Regions from separate parts of the Limosilactobacillus walteri genome, predicted to be linked through region 4. Evidence: predicted binding sites of a transcription regulator. Region 4 holds the regulator's gene; each other region holds the start of a gene.
What was found. The regulator NrdR, encoded in region 4, represses ribonucleotide reductase genes. The targets are predictions, from matches to a motif close to ACACNATATATNGTGT.
Positions count from the first base shown of each region.

Region 1: nrdH (glutaredoxin-like protein NrdH) is a predicted target of NrdR. The motif match lies at 1,442-1,457, and genes of this name have one in related genera.
Region 2: pnuC (nicotinamide riboside transporter PnuC) is a predicted target of NrdR. The motif match lies at 2,074-2,089, and genes of this name have one in related genera.
Region 3: DTK66_RS02825 (deoxynucleoside kinase) is a predicted target of NrdR. The motif match lies at 2,605-2,620, and genes of this name have one in related genera.

Region 1 covers NZ_QORN01000029.1:4,395-8,616, reverse strand. Annotated here, with positions in the region: gene dnaX (DNA polymerase III subunit gamma/tau) at 1-495, opposite strand, end outside; RNA gene ffs (signal recognition particle sRNA small type) at 655-752, opposite strand; gene tadA (tRNA adenosine(34) deaminase TadA) at 788-1,300, opposite strand; gene nrdH (glutaredoxin-like protein NrdH) at 1,561-1,782, shown strand; gene nrdE (class 1b ribonucleoside-diphosphate reductase subunit alpha) at 1,881-4,052, shown strand; gene nrdF (class 1b ribonucleoside-diphosphate reductase subunit beta) at 4,170-4,222, shown strand, end outside.
Region 2 covers NZ_QORN01000001.1:59,911-64,132, forward strand. Annotated here, with positions in the region: gene DTK66_RS00290 (response regulator transcription factor) at 1-299, opposite strand, end outside; gene DTK66_RS00295 (aldo/keto reductase) at 416-1,258, shown strand; gene pnuC (nicotinamide riboside transporter PnuC) at 1,307-2,059, opposite strand; gene greA (transcription elongation factor GreA) at 2,312-2,809, opposite strand; gene DTK66_RS00310 (hypothetical protein) at 2,915-4,033, shown strand; gene DTK66_RS00315 (hypothetical protein) at 4,058-4,222, shown strand, end outside.
Region 3 covers NZ_QORN01000008.1:15,215-19,436, reverse strand. Annotated here, with positions in the region: gene rbsK (ribokinase) at 1-679, opposite strand, end outside; gene rbsR (ribose utilization transcriptional repressor RbsR) at 737-1,753, opposite strand; gene DTK66_RS02830 (hypothetical protein) at 1,837-2,445, opposite strand; gene DTK66_RS02825 (deoxynucleoside kinase) at 2,661-3,293, shown strand; gene DTK66_RS02820 (glycoside hydrolase family 73 protein) at 3,405-4,222, opposite strand, start outside.
Region 4 covers NZ_QORN01000037.1:37,716-41,937, reverse strand. Annotated here, with positions in the region: gene polA (DNA polymerase I) at 1-914, shown strand, start outside; gene mutM (DNA-formamidopyrimidine glycosylase) at 926-1,756, shown strand; gene coaE (dephospho-CoA kinase) at 1,761-2,360, shown strand; gene nrdR (transcriptional regulator NrdR) at 2,406-2,870, shown strand; gene DTK66_RS08820 (replication initiation and membrane attachment family protein) at 2,888-4,222, shown strand, end outside.

The DNA.
Region 1 (4,222 bases), on a different contig from region 4:
CGTCAACGGGATCTTATGCGGTTCAGTCGTCGCAAGGATAAAAATCACATTGGCAGGCGGCTCTTCAAGTGTCTTTAACAACGCATTGAAAGCCCCTGTCGACAGCATATGGACTTCATCGATAATATAGACCTTATAATCGGCCTGCGTTGGCGCATACTTTGCCTTATCCCGAATATCACGAATCTCTTCGACACCATTATTAGAAGCCGCATCAATCTCAATAACGTCATTGAGCTGACCATTAGTAATCGCCTTACATGTGGCACACTCATTGCAGGGTTCCCCATCTTGGGAATGATGACAGTTAACGGCCTTAGCAAAAATCTTGGCTGCTGAGGTCTTCCCTGTCCCCCGCGGACCGGCAAAGAGGTATGCATGACTAATCTGGTGAGTAATAATTGCGTTTTTTAGGGTTCTTGTAACAACTTGTTGACCAATAAGATCATCGAATCGTTGCGGCCGCCAAACACGATACAACGCCTGATAGCTCATCGCCAGACTTCCTTTCTGAATTTAAAAATACTATACAATATTATACAAGGAATTAGTCCCATAAAGTAGGAAAAATATTTATTATTTATTTTAAGAATTGTTAAGCAGCGTTTGCTATAAAAAAAGACCTGCAGCGAAAGGCTGTAGGTCAGCTTGAATATCAATAAAACTTAGAGCACAAGGCACATCATACTTAGTGCTGCTTCCTTCCAGACCTGACACGGTTCGTAAGCATACCCTTGCTCTAAGGCCTTACGGCAAATAGTATAATACACTATTTTTCACTAAAATGCTAGGGGTTAGTTTTATTTTTCCGGCGCGCTTCCTTTCGGCGCCGTCTTATTTCCCGAAAAAAACTTTTTAGCATTTGACTGCACTCATCCCCGAGAATCCCAGAATAGACATTCACCTGGTGGTTCAGCCGCGTGTCATTTAACAAGTGATATAAACTATCGACAGCTCCTGCTTTAGGATCAGCTGCTCCGTAATAAACGTTTTCTATCCGAGCATTAATAATTGCTCCGCTACACATAATGCACGGCTCAAGGGTGACGTAAAGGTCACAATCTTCCAGCCGCCAGCTATGTAAATTCGTGCATGCTTCCATCATTGCGAGCATCTCCGCATGATAGGTAACATCTTGAAACTTTTCCCGCATATTATGTCCCCGCCCAATTACTTGACCATCATGAACAACAACGGCCCCAATTGGTACTTCATCTAAAACTTTTGCCTGTTGTGCTTCAGCTATCGCCATCCGCATAAATTTTTGCTGGGCTAGTAATGATGAATTATTTTTTTCCATTTATTTTCTCCATTTACTTAAAATTATCCTGCTTTTCAGTGTATAATATTAATTTGGTTTTTCAAATTGATTTAGGCTTGACCAATCACCTGCTTATAATTTTCACAAAAAAAGTTTCACAGGTGGCAATTCCAGTATTAAGCACTATATATTGTGTTTCACTATTTTCTCAGCACGAAATATAGTGCTTTTTTGATTGATTTTTTTAAATTCCCCGCTATACTAGAAAACATCGATTAACGTTTAGGAGGCTAATTAAAATGGTAACTGTCTTTTCCAAAAATAACTGTATTCAATGCAAAATGACCAAGCGTTTTTTAGAACAACACAAGATTGCATTCGTTGAACATAATATAGATGAACAACCAGAATATGTATCCCAATTAAAGTCTGAAGGCTTCATGGCGACCCCAGTAGTGAAGCTTCCCAATGGCAACGCATTTTCTGGTTTTCGTCCCGACCAACTAAACCAGCTTGCCTAATCAAATAGCATTGACAATCTTGCCAGGCAGCAATCCTCATTGTTGCGCTGGCTTCTTTATTGGCATAATTAAATTATCTTAGAAAGTGAGTTATTAACATGGCATTATCAGACATTGATATGACAAAGGTCAAATACTACGACTACAACAACGAGGTAAACATCCCGAAAAATGGGCAAATTCAGCTTGATAAAGATAAAATGGCCCTTGAAGATTTTATTAAAGAAAATGTTGAACCTAACACGAAACATTTTTCTTCTCTTCAAGAACGTTTTCAATGGTTAGAAGATAACGACTACATTGAAAAAGGGTTCATGAGCAAGTACAGCACTGAATTTATCGAAAAGCTGTACGACTACCTCAAGGATCAAGACTTCCACTTCCACTCCTTTATGGCCGCTTATAAGTTTTACGCTCAGTATGCACTACGGACTAATGATAAGGAATATTACCTCGAAAACTATATTGACCGGGTTGCCATGAACGCGCTGTATCTTGCCAACGGGGACGAAGAGTTAGCGATGCAACTGGCTGACGAGATTATTCACCAACGCTACCAACCCGCTACCCCGACTTTTCTTAATGTTGGCCGGAAGCGACGGGGAGAATTTGTTTCCTGTTTTGCAATCCAAACAACTGATGATATGAATACGATTGGACGGACTATCAATTCGGCCCTCCAGCTATCTAAAATCGGTGGCGGGGTCGGAATTAACCTCAGTAATCTTCGTGAAGCCGGTGCTCCGATCAAGAAAATCAAGGGCGCTGCTAGCGGGGTTGTGCCAGTAATGAAATTATTAGAAGATAGCTTCTCATACTCCAACCAATTAGGTCAGCGTCAGGGAGCCGGGGTTGTCTACCTGAGTGTTTTCCATCCCGACATTATTGAATTTTTGGGTGCTAAAAAGGAAAACGCTGATGAAAAGATTCGGTTAAAGACCCTTTCCCTTGGAATTACGGTTCCTGACAAGTTCTATGAGTTAGTCGAAAAGGATGCAGATATGTATCTCTTTAGCCCTTATGACGTAGAACGCGTCTATGGCGAGCCATTCTCCTACATCGATATTACGAAAGAATACGATAACTTAGTTGCAAATGATAAGATTCGCAAGAAAAAGGTTAACGCGCGGGATCTTGAAGACGAAATCAGCAAGTTGCAACAAGAATCCGGTTACCCATATATTATTAATATCGATACTGAAAATCGCGACAACCCAATTAATGGTAAAATTGTGATGAGCAACCTTTGTTCGGAAATTGCTCAAGTCCAAGTTCCAGCACGGGTAAACGATGACCAATCATACTCGGAAATGGGAATTGATATTAGTTGTAATCTTGGTTCAACTAACATTGCTAACATGATGGAAAGCCCTGACTTTGGTCAATCAATCAAGGCCATGATGCGCGGACTTACCCGTATCAGTGATGTTGAAGACCTTGATGTTGTCCCAACGATTCAAAACGGAAACCGGCTTGCGCACTCTGTCGGCTTAGGAGCAATGGGGTTACATAGTTACCTCGCCAAGCACCATATTCAATATGGAAGTCCGGTAGCAATTGAATTTACCGGAGTCTACTTCATGCTCTTAAACTACTGGTCCCTCGTTGCATCAAACGAAATCGCCAAGGAGCGGCACGAGACTTTCCATGATTTTGAAAACAGTAAGTATGCGGACGGTTCATATTTTGATAAGTACGTGACAAAAGATTGGGGACCACAATCTGATGTTGTAAAAGAATTATTTGCCGGTATCTTTATTCCTGGAATTAAGGATTGGCAAAAGCTCAAAGAAAATGTCATGCAAGACGGCTTATACAACCAATACCGACTTGCAGTAGCACCTAACGGCTCAACATCTTACATCAACGATTCCACAGCCAGTCTTCATCCGATTATCAACCGGGTAGAAGAACGGCAAGAAAAGATGATTGGGAAAATTTACTACCCAGCACCTTACCTTTCAAATGACACAATGCCTTACTACCGTTCAGCTTACGATATGGATATGCGGACGGTAATTGATACCTACGCTGCCGCTCAGCAACACGTCGATCAATCACTTTCCATGACGCTGTTCATGCGGTCAACTATTCCTGCCGGCCTCTATGAATGGAAAGACGGTCGGACTGATAAGATGACCACCCGTGATCTTAATATTTTACGGCACTATGCTTACAAGCGCGGAATCAAGTCGATTTACTATATCCGAACATTTACCGACGACAGTGATGAAATTGGGGCAAATCAATGTGAAAGCTGTGTAATTTAGGGCATGTTGGAATTTGATTTAAATGTAGTGCACTGGTAAACTTGATATTATGTATAATTGACTTCTTGGCAAGTTATTTCACCTGCCAAGAGTAACCTGTTTGGAGGAGCGCAATCAATGAAATTGGAAGAATTTAAACCTGTAAATCATTACGATGCGATCAACTGGAA
Region 2 (4,222 bases), on a different contig from region 4:
ATGATATAGTCATCAGCTCCAGCAGCAACAGCATGCATAACATTTGCATCAATGTCAGCGGCGGATATTACAATAATTGGTACTTGGCTGGCTTTTCTGACTTCCTGAATCCAATAAAAGCCGTCGAACGTTGGTAAGGTAATATCAAATAAAACTAGGTCAGGGCTAGCTTTTTCAATTTCACCAGCAACATTATGCCAATCATTAACTGTGATTACTTTATATTGCCACTTCGTAAATTCGTTTTTAACGGAATGAATAATATCTAAATTATCCTCAACAATAAAAATTTTTGCCATGTGAGTCCCTCAATAATCAATTTTCTTCATCATACATTAATTAATCATGAATGGACAACAGAGATTTGACATTCAGGAGTTGGTATTTGAAAATAGGGCAAAAGGAAGTGTGGATAATGGATATTAAGGATAATATATTGACCTTAGCTGATGGTAATAGAATGCCACAAGAGGGTTTTGGCCTATATAAAGTTGATGGACAGGAAATGATGGATCGTGCAATTGCAAAAGCTTATGATGAAGGTTATCGTCTATTCGATACCGCGCAATTATATGGGAATGAACAAGCGGTTGGAAATGCTTTTCAAAGTTTAGCTATTCCTCGTGACAATATATTTGTGACAACGAAGGTTGCGGAAGAAAATCAGGGTTACGAAAGGGCAATTGCTTCGGTCAAAGAGTCATTACATAAATTAAAAATGGATTATGTTGACCTGCTATTAGTTCACTGGCCGATCGAGCGGTCATTCTTTGATACTTGGCGGGCGTTTGAGGCGATGAAAAAGGAAGGTCTTACAAAATCAATCGGGGTAAGCAATTACCAAATGATTCATTTACAGTACTTAGCCACCCAAGCAACAGAAATGCCAGTCGTTGATCAGATTGAGCTTCATCCGCTACTGACACAAAAGCCGTTGCTGAAGTTTAACAGTGACCATCAAATTGTTACTCAGGCGTGGAGTCCACTTGGTCGGGGAGCCATATTAAAAGAACCGGTTTTACAAGAAATTGCCGTTGCTCATGGCAAATCAACTGCACAAGTTATTTTACGTTGGCATTTACAAAATGGCGTGTCATTTATTCCAAAGTCTATTCATGAAGAGCGAATCGCACAAAATACTGATATTTATGATTTTGAGCTTACAGATCGTGAAATGACAAAGATCGATGCATTAAACGCCTATCATCGCACGGGGCGTGAACCAGAATTAGTATATGAATATAATAAGCAGTATTAAAAAAGCGGCGGTTGAGAAAACCAAAATCTCTCACCCGCTGCTTAATTATTATTCTAAGCCCAACTTTTTAGCGTAAGCTGCTTCCTCTTTACTTAAACGCTGACGCTCACGTTCGTTGTACCATGGTGAGATGGTAAAGGCGAGAACATCATTAATTAAATAGATTGAACTATTAACAGCCATTGCGAGGGTAGCTGATCCTTGTTGGTAAGACACAAACCAAAGAACAAGCTGGGCCAGTCCTGATGCCAGCCACCAGAAATATTGATTATTAAAGCGGAGAAAGCAAATAACACCGGCTGTTAAACTAATTGAAAAACTAATAGCATCGATCCATGGACGCGGATCATCAGTTAAGGTACCAATTAAATATCCGGAAATAAGATAAACTAGCACTGTTGCAAGGATTGCGATTGACCATGAACGAGCATTAAATTTCCGGATTTTTGATGCCATATTGACATTCCAATTTGCAGAAAGGAGTACGGGGAGGTCGAGGGTAATAACATAAGCGATTTGTTCAACAATGCTTAAGTAGTTTTTAGCGCTAAAGCCAGCGATAATGAAACAAATTGCAGATAAAATACCAAGGAAACCATTCACTGATTTGGCCGCGTTAATTGCTAATACGCATAATACGCCAAGTGTGGTTCCAATAAAAGTAATTACAGTAACCCAAGTAATTGGTGCGCTTACCAGGGTCATAACTTGGCAACCGAGGCTAAAGAAAAAGAGGTAATAATTTTGCTGGGGCCAGCCCTTTAGCTGGTGGGCAAGAAACTTTAAATAATTGCTAATCATTAATAAAACTCCCTATACTATATATTGTATTTATTCGCCTTGCACTGGTTATCATGGCACAAGATATTGTGCTTATAAAAAAGCGACGTTTAATAGTATAGCGGGTCATGATTTTCGATGCAAGCCCCTATTTTTGGTAGAAACGAGGACTAATGTTATCGCAATTGGCGGAGTGGTAAGCCTATCGACTAATTTAATAAATTTAAAAATTTTCGAGGGTAATAAAAACTGCTATTAAGTAACTTATCAGTTTTATAGTTCAACTTTGATGATTGTTACTTTATACGAAGATTGCGGTGCAACAACAGTTACGGTTTTACCGGCTGCCTGATGCATAATTGCCTGTCCTAATGGCGAATCGAATGAAATCTTTTGTTTAGCGATATCAGCTTCTTGTTTACCGACAATGTGATAGATTTCTTGTTCCGCATCATCTTCAAATTCAAGTGTAACGGTTGTTCCAAGGTCGACAGTATTATCATTAGTAGGTGTTACAATTTGCGCGTATTGCAGTTGCTTGTTGAGATAGCGTAGCCGACTTTCAAGATGGCGAAGTTCGCGTTTAGCGGTACTATATTCGGTGTTTTCTGATAAATCCCCCAGCGCCCGTGCGGCTTTTAACTGTTCAATCTTAGCAGGTCGTTGTTTTTGCAATTCGGCTATCTCCTGCTCAATTTCGTGGTAACCGTTAGCAGTCATTTTTTGAAAATAGACATTCTTCATTGCTTCTTGAATCTTTTTGCGTTGCATTCGTCCAATATCTCCTCATAGATTAATAATCTAGTTATATTTACTAGATATAATTATGATATGATAGAAAGGAAAATTCAATTTAAAGACGGAGGACAATAGATAATGAACGAACAAGAACAGCATATTGACCAGTTTCTTACTTCGTCCAACTATCATCAGTTATCTGCTAATCAGCAAAAACATGCACAAGATATTTTGACTCGTTTTAATAAACAGATGGCAAATGATCAGCATTTGACCGATACTACTTGGACACCAGAAGCAGTAAAGTCGGTCATGGTCGGGGAATTTATCGCTGATCCAGCATTAACTAATCAATTTGGGATTGCGGTAGTACCAGTTTTGCGTGCTTACCAGGAGTTTTTGAAGGTTGACAATCTTGCGAAGATTGTTAAGGCAATGGAAGAGCAACGGACAAACATGAATGAATGTCGGAAGGCTCATAAAACGTGGGCACAATTACACGGCAAGGAAGATGACGTTGTAGATGGTACTCAAAAACCAGCCAAAGCTGCGGCGACTAAAAAAGAAATTACTTGGACGCCAGAAAGGTTCAAGGATTTATTAGCTGATATTCAAAAAGCAATTGCAACAGCACCACAATTTAGCGATCTTGACTTAGACAATGTTGAATTGCTATATGTTATCCAAGAATTTCTAGAATTGATGGTTCAAGAGTGTGGCGAATACCCTGGTCATTGGACTTTTAGTAATTTACAACGTGTTCTTGGGATGATGATGCCATTAGATCCGCATATTTCGATTAAGCAAATTCATAATATTGTACCAAGTGCGCAGGCTTTGTTTGAATATATGAAACAAAATGATTATATTGATATGGAACAATATAAGCTAGGCTTGAAGTCAATTGCAAATATGCAACCATCTGAGGATATGTTAGCATCATTAAATCGTGATGAACGAGAAACACAGTTAGTGTTATCATTCATCAATAGTAACGGCATTGATACGGATGATGCTGATGTTGCCGAAGCATGGATGGACGAACATAAGCAAGAAGTAGCAGACTTTATGCGGGGATTATTGAATCCATGGGGCGAATATGAGCGAAAACGGTTGCTCAAGCGTCAACGTGAAATGCAACAAAAACAACAAGTGGTAGCTAAACCACAAATGGATCCACAATTGAAGCGTAAAAAGAAGTCGCTTCAAGGAATTAAGTTCAGTAAAAAAGCACGTCGTAAAATTCGTCGTCATTAATAATTTATCGAGGAGGAATCCATGATGAGTGTTGAAATTCCAGAAAATATGGAAGAAGTAGCGATGCAGCTTGCCCAGCATCAAGTTCGTGGTGAACAAGCTGATGAGACAACTGTTATTCAAAATGCTGTTCGGGATATTCTCCAAGCATTTTTTGATGAAGCGCTTGAAGGACATTATGATGATGTT
Region 3 (4,222 bases), on a different contig from region 4:
CACCCTTAGCACCAACCGTGATAATTAAGTTCCGAACTCCCATTTGGGCAAACTTAGCAGCTGACATTAACATTGAAGTCTCATCGGTAACAATAATTCCTGTTAATGCAGAACTTTCGGTTTCATTTGGAATAATTAAATCAGTCAACTTGAGTACTTCCGGATCAATCTTATGTGCTGGCGCAGGATTTAAGATTGTCTTAACTCCGTTTTCTTTAGCAATTTGGAATGCCCGCAAAGTTGCTTCTTGTGGAGTTTCAAATTGAGCAATCACGAAGTCAGCGGACGCAATTTGGTCACGAGCATCTTCAACTTCTTTAACGCTTAATTGTTGGTTAGCTCCTCCGTATACTAAGATACTGTTTTGACCATTCTCATCTAGGAGAATGGCAGCAGAGCCAGTCCCTGCTTTAGAATCAACATGAATACCCGTAGTATCAACATTGTTATCCTTAAGTGCTTGAACCATCATCTCTCCACCAGCATCTTCACCAACTTGGCCAACAAAGGCTGTCTCTGCCCCAGAACGAGCAGCAGCAACTGCTTGGTTAGCACCCTTTCCACCAGCAGCATTGGTCTTATCTAGAGCAGCAATTGTCTCCCCGGGTAATGGCATCCGCTTAACTTTCATTGTTGTATCAACGTTTAAACTACCTACAATTGTTACATGGTTTGTCATTTATTTGTTTCCTCCTTAAATAAACAAGCATTAAACTAGTAATACCATCATACCATATTATTTTTGTCGATAGGGACCTGTACTATCACGTTCAATCAATTTTACCGGAAAGCTTTGGACACGCGCTTCATAACTATTATGATTAATGCGTTCAATCAACATCTTAGTAGCCCCAGCGCCTAAGTCAAAAATCGGCTGTTGAACGGTGGTTAATCGTGGGTATACATAGTCATCCCAGTAAATATTGTCATAGCCCATTACTGAGATATCTTCTGGAATTTTGACTCCTCTTTCATGGAGGCCACGGAGAAGACCAATTGCCATCTCATCGTTGGCAGCAAACACTGCAGAAGCTCCTGTAGCAAGCACTTTGTCAGCAGCCTCATATCCCCCAGCCTTGGTAAGAGGTGCACGTACAACATCTTGCGAATCAATAACGGTTAAATTATTTTCTTCAACTACTTTTTTAAAACCGCTCATCCGATGGTTTAAATTTTCGGTGGGATTATTAGATGTTAGCACGGCAATATGTCTGTGGCCCAATTTTAATAGGTAATTAGCCGCAATCTGCCCGCCTAAATAATCACTTGTTTGTACCCGAGCACCATCCTGTGTGTGATTCTGGTCAAATAAAATATATGGAATATCATTAAAAGAAATAACTTCTTTAATTGTTTCCGTCGTCATTGTAGCACTGGCAATAACAAGACCGCTAATTGAGCGTTCTATCATTTGCGAAAGGTAATATTTTTCAAGTTTAAGATTCTTATTAGCACTAAAAACTAATGGGATAAAATCAGCCTCGCGGGCAACACTTTGTACCCCCTCAATAAACGTCCCAAAAAACGGATTGGCAATATTAGGAACTAGTACGCCAATTGTTTTCGCACTTTTCAAGATTAGATTGCGGGCATTAAAATCGGGAACATACTTATACTTATCCCGTAACGCAAAAACTTTTTCCTGTGTTGCTTTACTAAACCGTTCGCCCTTATTATTAAGGATCTGAGAGACGGTTGTAACTGAAACTCCTGCTTCTTTTGCTAAGTCACGAATCGTTATCTTCTTGTTCATTGCTGTCCAACCTCTTTAGTAAACAGTTTTATTAAGCTAAATATCATTTTATTTACCTTAAACTAAATTAGTTTTATTTGCAATCATAACTCCTTAAAAATATCTTGAAGGATTTGTCGCCCCGTCGCCATTTGTGCGCCCCGAACGCGAAGATAATCAATTTTTGCGCGTAATATATCATACCCCCACAATGATGAGAGGTCGTGCTCATTAAAATAGTGGAGAGTCAGTTTGATGGCATTAAGTTCCGTAATTACTCCAGTGAAATCATCCCTCCCCTTATATTTATCCGTACCAATTACTACCGGCAGCTTATTAGTGAATGAGTCTGTTAATAAATTAGATAATAAATCTCCTCTCATCATCTCAGGGTGGTCATCAATAAATTTTTGTACTTGCCAAATATCAAAGTAACCATAATCATGGGCAACTTTTGTCTTTTCCGAAACCGCCGTTAAATAGTCACTATGACGTTCAGTATATAAAATACTTTTAATCCGAATAGCAATTAACCCATTAATTTTTCCATCCCAGTCAATACTGATCATTAAACAAAAGACAGGATCAAGGGCAACAACAAAGCCAACATTAAAATAATCATCATTAGGAAGGTTATGAACCTCAATCAATGTCCCTTGTTGCTTTGCTAATGTTAATTGGACGCGGTTATCATTTTCACTTTCTCTTCTCATCTTAACTTCCTTACTATTAATTTTTCACATGATTAAATTTTAAATATTTAACCATCCCATACGTAACATTATAATCGCTGACAAAGCAGATGTAATACCCTTTAATTCGATAAATCAATTTACCTAACCACCAAATCTTGTAAAATTAAGTGTGTTCTTCCACAATATTTTGTAGTAAGATGGTTTCTGTGACAAAAAAGTAAAGAGGGGCCATTATGGTGATTATTACAGCAGGGATGATTGGTGTCGGCAAGACTACATTAACTGGAAAGATTGCTGAACACTTACATACAAAAGCATTTTTTGAGCCAGTTGGAGAAAATCCAGTTTTACCGTTGTACTACAAGAACCCAAAACAATACGGTTTTTTACTCCAGATTTATTTCTTAAATAAGCGTTTTTCAATGATCAAACAGGCACTTACAGATGATAATAACGTACTTGACCGTTCAATCTATGAGGACGCCCTATTCACGCGTGAAAATAACGCAGAAGGCAACATTACAGATACAGAGCTAGAAGTTTACTTAAAGCTCTTAGATAACATGATGAGTGATCTTCAGCAACTGCCAAAACGGGCACCAGACTTGATGGTTTATTCCGAAACCGACTTTGAAACAATTTTATATCGGATTAAAAAGCGTGGTCGGGATTATGAACAAATCGATACTAATCCAGAATTAAAGGATTACTACTACAAAATGTGGAGTGCATATAAGCAGTGGTACAAAGACTACGATGCAAGTCCCAAAATGAAAATTGACCTAGAACGCTATGATCTTGAGAATCCGAAGAATGTCGAAACTGTCCTAGGGATGATCGATGAACGGTTAAAAACATTACGATAATAACCAAGGCTTAAGGAGCTGGTGAAAAATTAAAGGTTTTTCGCTAGCTTTTTTTGTTGCCAAAGATATAACGGTTAATCGTGAAAAATAACCACGAGAACATTTCCTAGTTTATTTTAATTTGTACCACAGCTCAATTATTCCTGCTGTCCCTAAGCCACCAAGTATTGATAGGTAGCGTGGAAGATCATTATCCTTTTCTTTTGCCTTAACTGGACGTTTACTTACTAATGGTTCTGACTTAATACCAGCATTTTTATTTGGAATTGGCAATACCTTGACAGCCTGGTTATTACGACAATCAGTATCATATTTAGTTAACTGGTATGTGTCAATTAATTTATTTAACTTTTGATCATAACCGGGATCTGTCGCGTAACGTCCCAATAACGCCCTCGTAGCGGCACGGTAATTTGTGGCCTTTTTTCGATGAACACCATTATATAATGGCGCCTTAAGGGTCTCAGCATAATCTTTTAAGGAATCGTACTCATCTTTATAGCGTCGAAAATTGCTAAAAATCTCAAATTTATTACCATGACGGTCATACTCAATCGTTGGCTGGGTAACAGTATGAGCTGCAAAATACCCCTTAACACCAAACAAATTATTATATGGTGCGCTACCAAGCGAACTTCTCCCCCAATCACTCTCTAGGGCTGCTTGCGCAATAATAACAGAGGGATATAAATCATATTCGCGTCCGACTTTTTGAGCTGCTTTTGCTATTCGATTAATAAACTTTACTTGAAAGTCTAACGGCGCTTGCGGGGGATAAATCCGGTCATCAATTTTAGAGTCAGTCGCTTGACCGTTACTTACTAACTCACCAGTACCTTTTTCAACCTGTTTGGTTTGTGAATATCCTTGATTATCACCGGTCTCGGCTGCCTCATTATCAGGCTGATAATATTCACCATTAATCCCCT
Region 4 (4,222 bases):
TGGAATACCGCCAAATTGCCAAACTTCAATCTACTTATATTACGGGCTTATTGAAAGTGATTCATTCTAGTGATCAGAAGATTCATACTCGCTACTTGCAAACCTTGACACAGACGGGACGGTTATCATCTGTTGACCCTAATCTTCAGAATATTCCGGTTCGGTTACCAGAGGGGCGGTTGATCCGTAAGGCATTTGTGCCAAGTCATGAAGGATGGCAAATCTTTTCATCGGATTATTCACAGGTTGAATTACGAGTTCTCGCCCATATTACTGGGGATAAGAACCTTCAAGAAGACTTTAAAAATGGTGAGGATATCCATGCAAGTACCGCCCGCCGGATATTCCATCTTGGACCGGATGCCGAGATTGACCGTAATATGCGGCGCCGGGCAAAGGCAGTTAATTTTGGAATCGTCTATGGAATTAGTGATTACGGTCTTGCGCAACGGATTCATGTGAGCCGGGCAGAAGCGCATGAGTTTATTCAAAATTACTTCCACGAATTTCCGGGAGTTAAAAAATATATCAATGATACGATTGAGTTTGCTAGAAAGAACGGGTATGTTGAGACAATTACCCACCGGCGTCGGTACCTGCCGGATATTCATGCGAAAAGTTTTAGTAAACGGTCATTTGCAGAAAGAACGGCAATGAATACGCCAATTCAGGGAAGCGCGGCTGATATTATTAAAATCGCAATGATTCGGATGCAAGATGAACTAGTAAAACGGCATTTAAAGGCCAAAATGCTCTTGCAGATCCATGATGAATTAGTTTTTGAAGCACCAAAAGAAGAAATACCAGTATTGTCTGAGCTGGTCCCGAAAGTAATGGATTCAGCCGTCAAGCTTGATGTCCCGTTGAAAGTGGATAGCAAGTACGGTGACACATGGTATGACTTAAAGAAGTAGGAGGCGGTCAGATGCCAGAACTACCAGAAGTTGAAACTGTCCGTCGCGGCTTAATGAAAATTGCTGCTGGACGAAAGATTAATGCGATTGATGTCTACTATGGGAAAACGATTACTAACGATGTCGAAGAATTTCGTCAGGCATTGATTGGCCAGACGATTGAAAAAGTTGATCGGCGCGGGAAATATTTACTTTTCCGCTTTACTAATAATCTAACAATGGTTTCGCATTTGCGAATGGAAGGAAAGTATTATAACCAGCCAGTTGGCAGCTCAGTTGATAAGCATACTCATGTTGTATTTGAATTTACGGATGGCACTGAGCTTTGTTACCAAGATACCCGTAAGTTTGGGCGGATGACTTTAGTAAGAACTGGACAGGAAATGACTGTTGGCGGTTTAAAGACCATTGGTCCAGAACCGACTGCGGCAACATTTACGCTTGATTTCTTTAAGAATGAATTAAGAAAAAGCCGTGGAAAGATCAAGCCGTTCTTACTTAACCAACGCCACGTGGCAGGTTTGGGTAATATCTACGTGGATGAGGTTTTATGGATGACTGGCATAAATCCTGAGCAGCCAGCTAATACCTTGACTGATGAAGAAGTTGCTGCTTTACGCAAGAATATTATTAGCGAACTGGCAACTGCAATTAAGTATAAGGGGACCACGGTTCATAGCTTTACTAATGCCTTTGGAAATGCGGGAGCCTTTCAAGACCGGTTGAATGCATATGGTCATGCTGGTGAAGAATGTCCGCGGTGTGGAACAAAGTTAGTAAAAATCAAGGTTGCCGAACGTGGCACCACCTTCTGTCCTCATTGTCAACCGCTAAAGGAATAGGAAAATGACAAAAATAATTGGTTTAACTGGTGGGATTGCAACTGGAAAGACAACGGTTAGTACAATCTTACGACAAGCCGGAATTCCGGTTATTGATGCGGACCAAGTTGCCCGCCGAGTTCAAATGCCTGATTCTATCGGTCTTACACGGATCGTAAAAGCATTCGGTCCAGATGTTCTTTTACCGACTGGGGACCTCAATCGTCCAGCTTTAGCTAAGATTGTTTTTAATGACCAACAAGCCCGACAAAAACTTAATGACATTCTTCAACCATTGATCTGGGATGAGATTTTTGCCCAGGTAACAGCCTTAAAAAAACAACAAATTCCATTAATAGTGCTTGATGTTCCACTCTTGTTTGAACAACATTATGATGAAGAATGTGATCAGGTGGTGGTTGTTTATACGACTCCGCAAATTCAGCTTGAGCGGTTAATGGCTCGTGATCATTCTTCTGAAAAGGCGGCACGAGCACGAATTGCTGCCCAGATGCCGTTAACAACCAAAATAGCGCGTGCTGACTATCAAATTAATAACGATGGCGATCAGGTTGCCTTGCAAAAACAGGTTGCATCCTTAATAAATCAGCTAAAAAGCAAGTAAAATATGATAAAATAAAGTACTTATACTAAAAAGGAGGGGGACGCATTGCGCTGTCCGCATTGTCACAAAAACGGGTCACGAGTTGTCGATAGCCGGCCAAGCGAAGATGGCAGCTTTATTCGTCGTCGTCGTGAGTGTATTCATTGTGGCTTTCGTTTTACAACCTTTGAACGGTACGAGGAAACACCTTTACTTGTAATAAAAAAGGACGGGACAAGACAGGAGTTCAGTCGCCAAAAGATCTTAAATGGAATTGTCAGATCTGCTGAAAAACGACCTGTCAGCATGGAACGTTTAACAAAAATTACAGATAAAGTTGAGAAACAAGTTCGTAGTATTGGGGAAAGCGAAGTTTCAAGTCAAATTATCGGTAAATTTGTGATGAATGAATTAAAAAACGTTGATGAAATTGCTTATATTCGTTTTGCGAGTGTTTACCGCCAATTCAAAGATGTCGATGCTTTTATGAATGAGCTTGAATCAATGGTAAAGGCGGAACATAAAAAATAAAAAGAGGGGGCTGTAAAATGACTGTTGCAACAACTCTTGACCCACAAGCAGGGTATGTTGTTACTGCTAGTCCATCATTTATTGAGTTTAACGATCAAACATTTGCGGCATTTTATCAGCCAATCCTTGGGCCGGTTGCCTTTAGTCTTTTTTATGCTTTAAAGGCCCGGTTGCGATCACGCCCCACGCTGGCCAGCCGAGTGATGCAAAGTGAGTTGTTAGCACAGCTTAATACTGGCGGCCGTCAAGTTATAGAGGCATTGCATCGGTTAGAGGCTGTTGGCTTAGTTCAAACCTATTTTCAACATGATGAGGTTGGGGATGTTTATGTCTATGAATTACAATCAACGCTCTCGCCGGAGAAATTTATTGCTGACAATTTATTAAGCATCCTTTTGCTTGAAGAAATCGGTGAAAATGCTTTTGATCAGTTGGTTGCCCAGAGCCGGCAATTTAAATTGGTATCTACTAATACCGTCTTAACGAATATTAGTCACCATTTTTTTGATGAATTTCATGTTAATTCACGATCTATTACAACCACCCCCGAGGCCATTGCGAATGCTCGTAAACAGACATCAGTCGAAAAGCAACCGTCATTAACTACTGATATGGCTGATGATTTTGATTGGTCGACGTTGATGAGTTTACTTGCCAACCAGCCAATTGTCAGTACTGACTTGGAGCATAATCGTGAATTGATTCTTGTTGAACACCAATTATACGGAATTGATGAACCAACAATGAAAAAATTGATTTTACGTTCAATCAATCTTAAAGACAATCATTTTGATTCGCAAAAATTTAAACGCATTGTTGCCTCGACTTATAATGTGGTCTACACGCAACCAGCAAAAGTAGCAGAAAAAGACAATCCACCAGTCGATAAAGCTGATGGTCAATTGACAAGCAAGGACCGCCAACTTTTAAATACGGCTAAGGAATATGCACCAATCGAGTTTCTCCAAGACTTAAAAGCGCAGATTGGTGGTTATGTGACTTCGGGTGAGCGCCATATCTTGACTCGGTTAGTCGAAGAAGACAAACTGCAACGAGATGCAATTAATATTTTAACGTGGTACGTCATTGGCGACCGTGGCAATTCTACCCTGAGTGCTAATTTTGTCGATGCCATTGCAAATAATTGGCTCCGTAACGGGATTGTAACGGGGAGCCAAGCCCTCATTCAGTTGAAAAACTTTAACAAGCAATCGCAAGAAAAGAAAAAGCAGCCAGTAGCAAAGAAAAAGAATTGGCGGAAAACAATTAATGAGCCAATGCCGGAATGGAGCAAGAAAAAGGAAAGCGAGCTGATGAAGAAAGCTTCCTCGCAAGAAATTACTAAGCTCCGC